DNA from 4 places in the Streptomyces sp. NPDC058964 genome. Region 3 is predicted to be linked to each of the others. Evidence: riboswitches for the same ligand, from Rfam matches in the RefSeq annotation. Region 3 holds a riboswitch; each other region holds the start of a gene.
What was found. A riboswitch is a leader RNA that binds a small molecule or an ion and turns the genes downstream of it on or off. The one in region 3 is predicted to bind cyclic di-AMP.

Region 1: another riboswitch for cyclic di-AMP. It lies ahead of ACFW2E_RS05600 (C40 family peptidase); the one in region 3 lies ahead of ACFW2E_RS29800 (transglycosylase family protein).
Region 2: another riboswitch for cyclic di-AMP. It lies ahead of ACFW2E_RS22040 (peptidoglycan DD-metalloendopeptidase family protein); the one in region 3 lies ahead of ACFW2E_RS29800 (transglycosylase family protein).
Region 4: another riboswitch for cyclic di-AMP. It lies ahead of ACFW2E_RS18675 (M23 family metallopeptidase); the one in region 3 lies ahead of ACFW2E_RS29800 (transglycosylase family protein).

The regions. Positions count from the first base shown of each region.
Region 1 covers NZ_JBHYKH010000026.1:11,149-13,339, forward strand. The annotation lists gene ACFW2E_RS05595 (LysE family translocator) at 9-632, shown strand; gene ACFW2E_RS05600 (C40 family peptidase) at 702-1,175, opposite strand; cyclic di-AMP (ydaO/yuaA leader) riboswitch at 1,179-1,401, opposite strand; gene ACFW2E_RS05605 (hypothetical protein) at 1,706-2,014, opposite strand; gene ACFW2E_RS05610 (ATP-dependent Clp protease proteolytic subunit) at 2,022-2,191, opposite strand, start outside.
Region 2 covers NZ_JBHYKH010000176.1:7,666-9,856, reverse strand. The annotation lists gene ACFW2E_RS22045 (alpha-galactosidase) at 1-892, shown strand, start outside; cyclic di-AMP (ydaO/yuaA leader) riboswitch at 1,199-1,359, shown strand; gene ACFW2E_RS22040 (peptidoglycan DD-metalloendopeptidase family protein) at 1,364-2,191, shown strand, end outside.
Region 3 covers NZ_JBHYKH010000297.1:5,188-7,378, forward strand. The annotation lists gene eno (phosphopyruvate hydratase) at 1-348, opposite strand, end outside; gene ACFW2E_RS29800 (transglycosylase family protein) at 733-1,425, opposite strand; cyclic di-AMP (ydaO/yuaA leader) riboswitch at 1,430-1,598, opposite strand; gene ACFW2E_RS29805 (transglycosylase family protein) at 1,781-2,191, opposite strand, start outside.
Region 4 covers NZ_JBHYKH010000135.1:3,480-5,670, forward strand. The annotation lists gene ACFW2E_RS18665 (dihydrofolate reductase family protein) at 1-313, shown strand, start outside; tRNA gene ACFW2E_RS18670 (tRNA-Met) at 363-436, shown strand; cyclic di-AMP (ydaO/yuaA leader) riboswitch at 751-910, shown strand; gene ACFW2E_RS18675 (M23 family metallopeptidase) at 918-1,952, shown strand.

The DNA of each region.
Region 1 (2,191 bases), on a different contig from region 3:
TGGGCGCCATGGACGGACAGCTCATCGCCTTCACCGCGATCGCGGCCGGACTGGTCGCCGTGCCGGGTGCCGACTTCACGGTCGTCGTACGCAACGCGCTGGTCTCCCGCCGGGCGGGCGCGGTCTGCGGGCTCGGCATCGCGGGCGGGCTCCTGGTGCACACCACACTGGCGGCCGCCGGCGTCGCCGCCGTGCTGGTGGCCGTTCCGGCGCTGTTCCGCGCCCTGCAACTGCTGGGCGGCGCCTACGTCCTCCACCTCGGCGTCCGGACCCTGCGGACACCGCGACGGCCCGCGGGGGCGTCCGAGGCGGATCCGGCGACGCAGGCGCACCCCCTGCGGCAGGGATTCGTCACCAACGTCCTCAACCCCAAGGCCTCGCTGACCTTCCTCAGCCTGCTGCCGCAGTTCGTGCCGCCGGGCGGCGCGGCGCTGCCCAGGACGCTGCTGCTCGCGCTCATCGTGTGCGCGCTGGCGCTGACCTGGTTCCAGATGGTGGCCCTGCTGGTCGACCGGCTCGGCCGGTGGCTGCGCCGGCCGCGGGCCGCCAGGGCGCTGCACACGGGCACCGGCGTGGCGCTCACGGCGCTCGGGGCGGCCCTGTCGCTGGAAGCGTTCCTGGCGCTCCTGTGACCCCGGATCAGTCCGGGCCGGGACCCGAGGGGGTGACGGAGCGGCAGGAGCCGCCACCCCCTCGGCGGGTCAGCTGACCCGGCCGTACCAGACGCTCCTCGTCCAGATCCTCTCCAGCTTCACCACGTCACCGGTCTTCGGGGCGTGCCAGATCTTCCCCTTACCGGCATAGATGCCGACGTGGTAGACGCTGGAGCCGGAGTGGAAGAACACCAGGTCTCCGGCCTTGCGGCTGCGCGCGGAGATGTGGTGCGTCTTGTTGTACTGCTGGGCGGCCGTGCGCGGCAGGGTCTTGCCCGCCTTCTTGTACGAGTACAGCGTGAGCCCGGAGCAGTCGAACCTCCGTGGCCCGGTGGCGCCCCACTTGTAGGGCGAGCCCTTCTTGGAGGCCGCGACCTGGAGTGCCTTCGTCGCCATCGTCGCGGCCGAGGCGTCGGCCGCGACGCCCGGAACCACGATCGAGCCGCCCACGGCGGCGATGGTGAGGGCCGAGGCCGTACCGGCCCGGGCCATGAGCGACGGGACACGATTGAGCGCAGTCATGCGCAACCCTTCGTCAGCCGCCTGTGAAGGATGACCTGTCGGATTCGGGCTGGCGAAGTAGCCCGGCCGCGTTGCCGCGGCTTCACCCCAAGGGCTGCTCGGAACGAACAAACAGACGAACGAACGTCCGTTCCGGCGACCCGTCTTGCTCGGGTCCTCCACTCCTGCCGATCCACTCCTGTCGACCGGTCATCCGGGCGGCGGCAGGACTCGGCGTCCGCCCGGACCGCCCCGCCGCTGTGGCGGGGGCTTGTCGTCAGACAGGGATCTTCACTCACAGGTGTCCGAAATACCCAATGGAATCGGGGGTTTGTGGCGTTACTCACCACTCACCCGTTCGGGTGGACATTGCTGTGTTCGAGTCATGGTCGAGGGGTCGAAGGACCCCCGGACCAGCACCGAAGCACCTCACCGTCCCTTTCGGACAGGCGTGTTGCGCAACGCCGACGGTCTCACGAATGGACGCTCGACTACGCCGAACGGGGGTACGCCATTTGGGCCGTTTCGAGTCGGCGGCGGACAGGCGTCCGTCAACCCCCGCCACCGGGCGGGACGGTGACCCGGGCGGTGCGCCGCTCGCCGTCCAGCACCCGCATCGCCCGCGCGAGAGTAGCCGCGTGCAGCTCCGTCTCGCCCCTCTGGTGCATGAGGGCCAGCGCGTCGCGCAGTTCGGCCGCGGTACGCACCAGCGCCTGGGCGGCCCGCAGTCCGCGGTACGTGTCCCCGTGCTGTGCCGGGTTGATCCGGCCCAGCAGATCGACCGCGTCGAGATAACGGTCGATCAGTTCGCCCTCGGCCCGGGTCAGCGCGGGCAGCGGCGGCAGCTCCGGAGGCAGCATCGGCGGCTCACCTCGCGCCCGGCGCGGTACGGGACGCCTTGCGGCTGGGGATGATCCCGTCCACCAGCCCGTACTCCAGTGCTCCCCGCGCGTCCAGGATCAGATCCCGTTCCAGATCCTCGCGGACCTGCCGTGGCCTGCGCCCCGTATGCCGAACGAGCATTCCTTCCAGCAGGG
Region 2 (2,191 bases), on a different contig from region 3:
CCCCGACTGGGCGCAGTATCAAATCGGTAGGAAAAGGACAGAACTCCGCAATCAGCTTGTCCTCAACCTGGCCCGCGAGGACGTCCGGGAGTACCTCTGGGAGCAGCTCCACGGCCTGCTCTCCAGTGCCCCCGTCGACTACGTGAAGTGGGACTTCAACCGCTGCTTCACCGACGCGGGCTGGCCCGGGGACGCGTATCCGCAGCGGCTCTGGGTCGACCATGTGCGCGCCCTGTACGCCCTGCTGGACCGGCTGCGTGCCGCGCACCCGGGCGTCGCGTTCGAGTCCTGCTCGGGCGGCGGCGGACGGATCGACCTCGGTGTGACGAGCCGCACGGACCAGGTGTGGACCTCCGACAACACCGATCCGCTCGACCGGCTCGCCATCCAGCACGGCTTCAGTCAGATCCACCCGGCACGGATCATGGCCGCCTGGGTCACCGACAGCCCGAACACGCAGCTCAATGGCAGGGTCAGCTCGCTGCGCTTCCGTTTCGTCAGCGCCATGGCGGGGGTCCTCGGTGTCGGCGGCGACCTCGCGGAGTGGACGGAGGAGGAGCTCGCCGAGGCCCGTGAGTGGGTGGAGCTCTACAAGGGCATCCGCCCGGTCGTGCAGCACGGCGAGCTGTACCGGCTGCGGCCTCCGGACGGCGGGCTGAGCGCGGTCCAGTACGTGCGCGGTGGCGAGGCGGTCGTCCTCGCCTGGCTGCAGGCCCAGCGCTACGGCGAGCCCGTCCCCGCGCTGCGGCTGCGCGGTCTCGACCCGACAGCCTCATATGAATGCCGCGAAACGGGCGAAATCCACCGGGGTGCCGTCCTCCTGCACCACGGCCTGCGCACCGGTCTGCGCGGCGACCTCGACGCGTCGGTCTTCCGGTTCCGTCGCGTCTGAGGGTGCTGTCCGAATTAACCCTTTACGTCAAACTTGCGGGGAAATGGCGAGGCCTGGGATGTGATGCGTGAGGAGCGTCATACCCGTGACCGTCCGTCGTGCGTCATGTTCACGTAATTCGCGCCCCTTTCCCGGGAATTGGCCGGGAAAATCGAAAGGGAATGCACGGAGGGTGACCGGGATTTCCCGTAACGGATCATGTGAAACACGGACACACGGAACCTTCTGCTTGTCCCCCCGCATCCCGCTCGCTTACGTTCGCCACCAATCCGGACGGAACGCCGAATCCTGCCGCCGCCCGGAGCCCGCTCACACTCACCCGTGCAAGGCAGGAAGCGGGGGACCCATCAGGTACCAATGCCTGTTCCGGTCTCCGGGACGGCTCGGGGTGAAGCCGCGCTCCGTGCGCGGCCGGGCAGCTCCAGCCCGAACCCGACAGCTCACCTCGCAGGCGCCGGAGAGGAATTCGCCATGCCCGCGAAGGGAAAGCACCGCCGTCCCAAGCCCCGTCGCCTCACCCGCAGGATCGCCGTCGCCGGTACCGGTGGTGCCGCGCTGGCCCTGCCGCTGATCGGGACCGCCGGTGCCCATGCCGCCACCCCGCAGTCCGGTACCGAAAAGGCCGTCCAGTCGCTGCCGACGGTCGCCACGAAGCCGCTGCCGACGGTCGCCACGAAGCCTCTGAGGGCGAAGGTGAATTCGGGTGCCCGTTCGTACACGGTGAGGTCCGGCGACTACCTTTCGAAGATCGCCGACGAGCAGAACGTGCGCGGCGGCTGGCAGCGGATCTACCGGGACAACCGTGAGGCCGTCGGTGACAACCCGTCGCTGATCCACCCCGGTCTGAAGCTCGCCCTCGGCGGGAAGGCCGCGACGGGCGCCGCCCCCTCGTCCGCGACCCCCTCGCGGTCGTCGTCCTCCGAGCGGTCCTCCTCCGCTCCCACCGCCTCCTCCGTGAAGCCGTCGGCCGTGTCGAACACCGAGTCGGCTTCCCGTGCCGCGTCCGGTTCCGACGCCGCGTCCGCCTCGAACGCGTGGCCCCAGGACGCCCAGGCCGCGGTCGCCTCGACCGGCTACAACCTCCCGGTGTCGGGCGCCACCATCGGCACCCACTACCACGTGGCGGGCAGCATGTGGTCCAGCGGCTACCACACCGGCGTCGACTTCGTCGTCCCGACCGGCACCCCGGTCAAGGCCGTGGGTGCGGGCACGGTCGTCTCCGCGGGCTGGGGCGGGGCGTACGGCAACCAGGTCGTCCTGCGCCTCAACGACGGCTACTACGCGCAGTACGGCCACCTG
Region 3 (2,191 bases):
GACGCCGAGGATGGCGTTGGCGCCGAGCGAGCCCTTGTTGTCGGTGGCGTCCAGGTCGAACATCGCCTGGTCGATCAGGCGCTGCTCGGTGGCGTCGTAGCCGACCAGCTCCGGGCCGATCTGCTCGATCACGGCGAGGACGGCCTTCTCGACGCCCTTGCCCAGGTAGCGGTTCGGGTCACCGTCGCGGAGCTCGATGGCCTCGAAGGCACCGGTGGAGGCGCCGGACGGAACGGCGGCACGACCCGTGCTGCCGTCGTCGAGGCCGACCTCGACCTCGACCGTGGGGTTGCCTCGGGAGTCCAGGATTTCCCGGGCTACGACGACGTCGATGGACGGCACGAGCATCTCCTTCTTGGGATGTGACGCTGGAAGTGCGGGCTGGTGTGCCTTGCGACTAGAGCCTAACCGTCCCCGGGGCATCGGCCACCGACCGACCGTCCCGTGGACAAGGGAACCGTACACATTGTTTCCGGTCGGAACAAAGGGTGGGACGAAAACGGGTGGAGTACCGCCGGGGAAGCCGGCGTCGGGAAGCCGGCGGCCGGAAAAGAGAAACCCCGCCCCGGTGCGTACGGGGGAATACGCACCGGGACGGGAGACCGTGGGGACGGGGGCGACCCTCACGTGTCCCGCACTGCGGGGGACGTGGGGACGGGGGCGACCCTCACGTGTCCCGCACTGCGGGGGACACGGATGTGAGCAGGCTGTGGCTCTGCCGCCTGCCGCGCATCACTTCAGGTGCAGCTGCTGACCCGGGTAGATGAGGTCCGCGTCCTGGACGACGTCCTTGTTCAGGTGGAACAGCTTCTGCCAGCCGCCCTTGACCTTGTGCTTCGCGGCGATCGTGCTGAGGGTGTCACCCTTGACGACCTTGTACTCGCCGTCGCCCTTCTTGACCTTCTTGCCGGTCGGGGTGGTGACGGTCTTGCTCGCGGCCGGACGCCCGGCGGAGCGTGAGGCGGCCTGCTTCTCGGTCGAGCGGGTGGTGGTGCTCGCGGAGGAACCGCCGCCCGACGAGGAGCCGGCGGAGGCACCGGTGTAGGCGGCACCGGACAGGCCCGTGCCGCAGACCGGCCAGGCACCCTTGCCCTGCGCGGCGAGGACCTTCTCGGCTATCTCGATCTGCTGCGCCTTGGTGGCCTTGTCGGCGGTGGCCGCGTACTTCGTGCCGCCGTACGCGGCCCAGGTGGAGGCGGAGAACTGCAGGCCGCCGTAGTAACCGTTGCCGGTGTTGATCGACCAGTTGCCGCCGGACTCGCACTTGGCGACGGCGTCCCACTCGGCGGCGGTGGCGGCGGAGGCGGTGCCGGAGGCCATCAGCGGGGCGGCGATGGCGGCGCCGGCGACTCCGGCGAGCGCGAGGGCGCGGGCGCGGGTGGCCCTGGAGGGACGACGGTGCTTGCCCTTGGCGGAAAACAGCATGGATGGATCCCCTCACCGACGCCTGCGAGGTGAGCTGTCGGGTTCGGGCCGGTTGAGTTGCCCGGCCACACCTCCGCTGGGAGGCGTGGCTCCACCCCTAGCCGCCCCGGCTCAACTGTCCGGCGCGGCACTTACCTTGGGTCCCCCGCTCCTGCCTGCGGCGCTTGACGCGACGACTGTTCCCGTGCGGCCGCTGGCAGGATTCGGCGTTGCGACAGCCGGGGCTCGTGGTGACGAGCGGTCATGACCGTAGACACGCGATCCGGGGAATTTCAAAGACGATCAGGGCTTCTGAGACTCATCCCACACTTTCACCAAACCGGACATTGAGCATGAAAGTGGGACTCAACTCCCGCTACTTTTCGCCCGTTTCGGTATCGACATTCAGGGTCTGACCGGGGGTGATGTCATTCGGGTCGGGGCCGATGTCGGCCTTGTTGGCGGCGTAGAGCGCGCGCCATCCGCCGTCGAGGTCAAGGGAGTCGGCGATGGACGCGAGGGTGTCACCGACGCGAACCGTGTAGTCCTGTGCGGCGTGACGGCCCACAGAGGCGGCACCCTGTCCGTTTGTGTCGCTTTCGTCCGCACTCGTACCACGATGCCGACCGCCACCGAGCTCGCCGGTGTCGACCAGACTCCAAGAGCCGCCGTTTTGTGCAGAGTTGTCCGCATCACCCGAATTGGCCGATTCCGTGGGTGAGGCACCCTCCCTCCGCGAGTCGCCAGATCCGGAGGATTCCGACTTGTCCGACTTGGCGGAGCCGGA
Region 4 (2,191 bases), on a different contig from region 3:
CGACCCGGTCGTGCACGCCGAGGAGGCGGCGCTGGCCAAGATCGACCCTGCCGACCCGAGGCTGGCCGCCGCGACCGTGTACTCCAGCCTGGAGCCCTGCGCCCGCCGGGCCTCGCGGCCCGCCCCCTGCGCGCGGCTGATCCTGGACGCGGGGGTGCGGCGGGTGGTCACGGCCTGGCGGGAGCCGGACACGTTCGTGGCGGGCGCCGACGGCAGCGGGCTGCTGGCCGGCCATGGCGTCGACGTCGTCGTACTGCCCGAGTTCGAGGGCCCGGCCAAGGCGCCGAACCGCCATCTCGTGGCCGGCGGATAAACCCGTGCGCGGGCACCCCTGAACATGGCGTATGCTTGAGACACAACGACGCGGGGTGGAGCAGCTCGGTAGCTCGCTGGGCTCATAACCCAGAGGTCGCAGGTTCAAATCCTGTCCCCGCTACTCAAGGCTCAGGGCCGGAGTCCAGTGAATGGACTCCGGCCCTGAGTGTTTTCCCCGGTCTGCTCATTTCCCCGGCCTGCGCACTGTCACGACGGGTGATCGGACGGGAGCCCTCCGCATAACGTCTGAGTCACCATCAAAAAGGGTGAGACTCCTGTACCGCGGCCAACTCGCCCGGTTTTCGCCGGTCATGGCAATTAAGTTCCGGCTGGAAATCGCTAATGATCAAGCCGAACGGCTTGGAATCTAACCTTCGGGTCTATTAACGTTCGATAACGCAGCGCGGTCGTCCCAGCCGTCACAAGAGGCGGCTCCGTGCGCACGCGCCGAATCCCGCGAGGGAACCGGGGAACCACCACCTTGGGGTGAATCACGCGGATGCCGCCGTGGCGACACGGCTCGTACACGCGCGTAGGAGACCTTCCCGCTCCGAACCCGTCAGCTAACCCGGTAGGCGGCGGAAGGAAAGGAGCACGCCCGCGTGGCGTCCAACCGGCCTGCCCCAGAAGCCCCGTTCGTGCCGAGTCAGCGCACCGAGACCTTCGGCTACGGCAGCTATCGCGCCGACGAGGGCCCCTGGGAGGAGTGGAATCCCACCGAGGAGTCCATCAGCCCGGTACGCGGCCGGCACCGCGTCTCCAAGCAGCGCGGCGGTGGACTCGCCCGCAGCTCCACGGTCCTGGGCGTCGGCGTCATAGCCGCCGTCGGCGCGGGCGGCATGGCCAGCGCCAACACCGGCAAGGCGCCGGTGTCCATCTCCGTGCCCGACCTGCCCTCCGTGGGCTCCCTGCTCGGCGAGAGCCACTCGGACGCGCCGAAGGGCTCCGCGACCGCCCTCAGCAGCGTCGGCGTGACCTCCACGGACAGCGCCCAGGGCGCCGGTGACGCCGGTGAGGCGCTGCGCAACCGCATCATGGCCCAGGCCGAGAAGCAGCAGAGCCAGGTCGACACCAAGGCCGCCGCCGCTGCCGTGGCCGCCGCCGACAAGCAGGTCGCCGACGCGGCCGCCAAGGCGGAGAAGGAGGCCGCCGCCAAGGCCGCCGACGCCAAGGCGAAGGCCGACGCCGAGGCCAAGAAGCAGGCCGAGGCCGAGCGGCTGGCCAAGCTGGCCAAGCAGTACACGCTGCCGACCTCCTCGTACACCATCACCTCGACCTTCGGTGAGGCCGGCGCCATGTGGTCCTCCGGCTACCACACCGGCCTCGACTTCGCCGCGCCCACGGGCACACTGATCAAGGCCATCCACAGCGGCACGATCACCCAGGCGGGCTGGGCCGGCTCCTACGGCTACCGCACGGTCCTCACCCTCGACGACGGCACCGAGCTGTGGTTCTGCCACCAGTCCTCGATCAACGTCTCGGTCGGGCAGAAGGTCAGCACGGGCGAGGTCATCGGCCGCGTGGGCGCCACGGGCAACGTCACCGGACCGCACCTCCACCTGGAGGTCCACCCGGGCGGCCAGGCCACCGGCATCGACCCGATGACGTGGCTGCACGGCAAGGGCCTCAACCCCTGACGGCACGCGGCCCAGGGCCCCTGGTGCACCTCTTCGATTTCCGGCAGTCCTGACGACACCCCCCCGACGTCAGGGCTGCCGGTCAGGTGTTCACGGGGTCTTCGCGGGCGTTTCCGGAATCCTCCACTCCGGTGTGTCCGCTCTCATAGAGCATGACTTCCCTTCGCGAACTCGGCTCCTCCGACCGAGGAGGAACCGGCGAGGCTCACCGACGCGTCGGCCCAGCCCTGCCTGCCTGC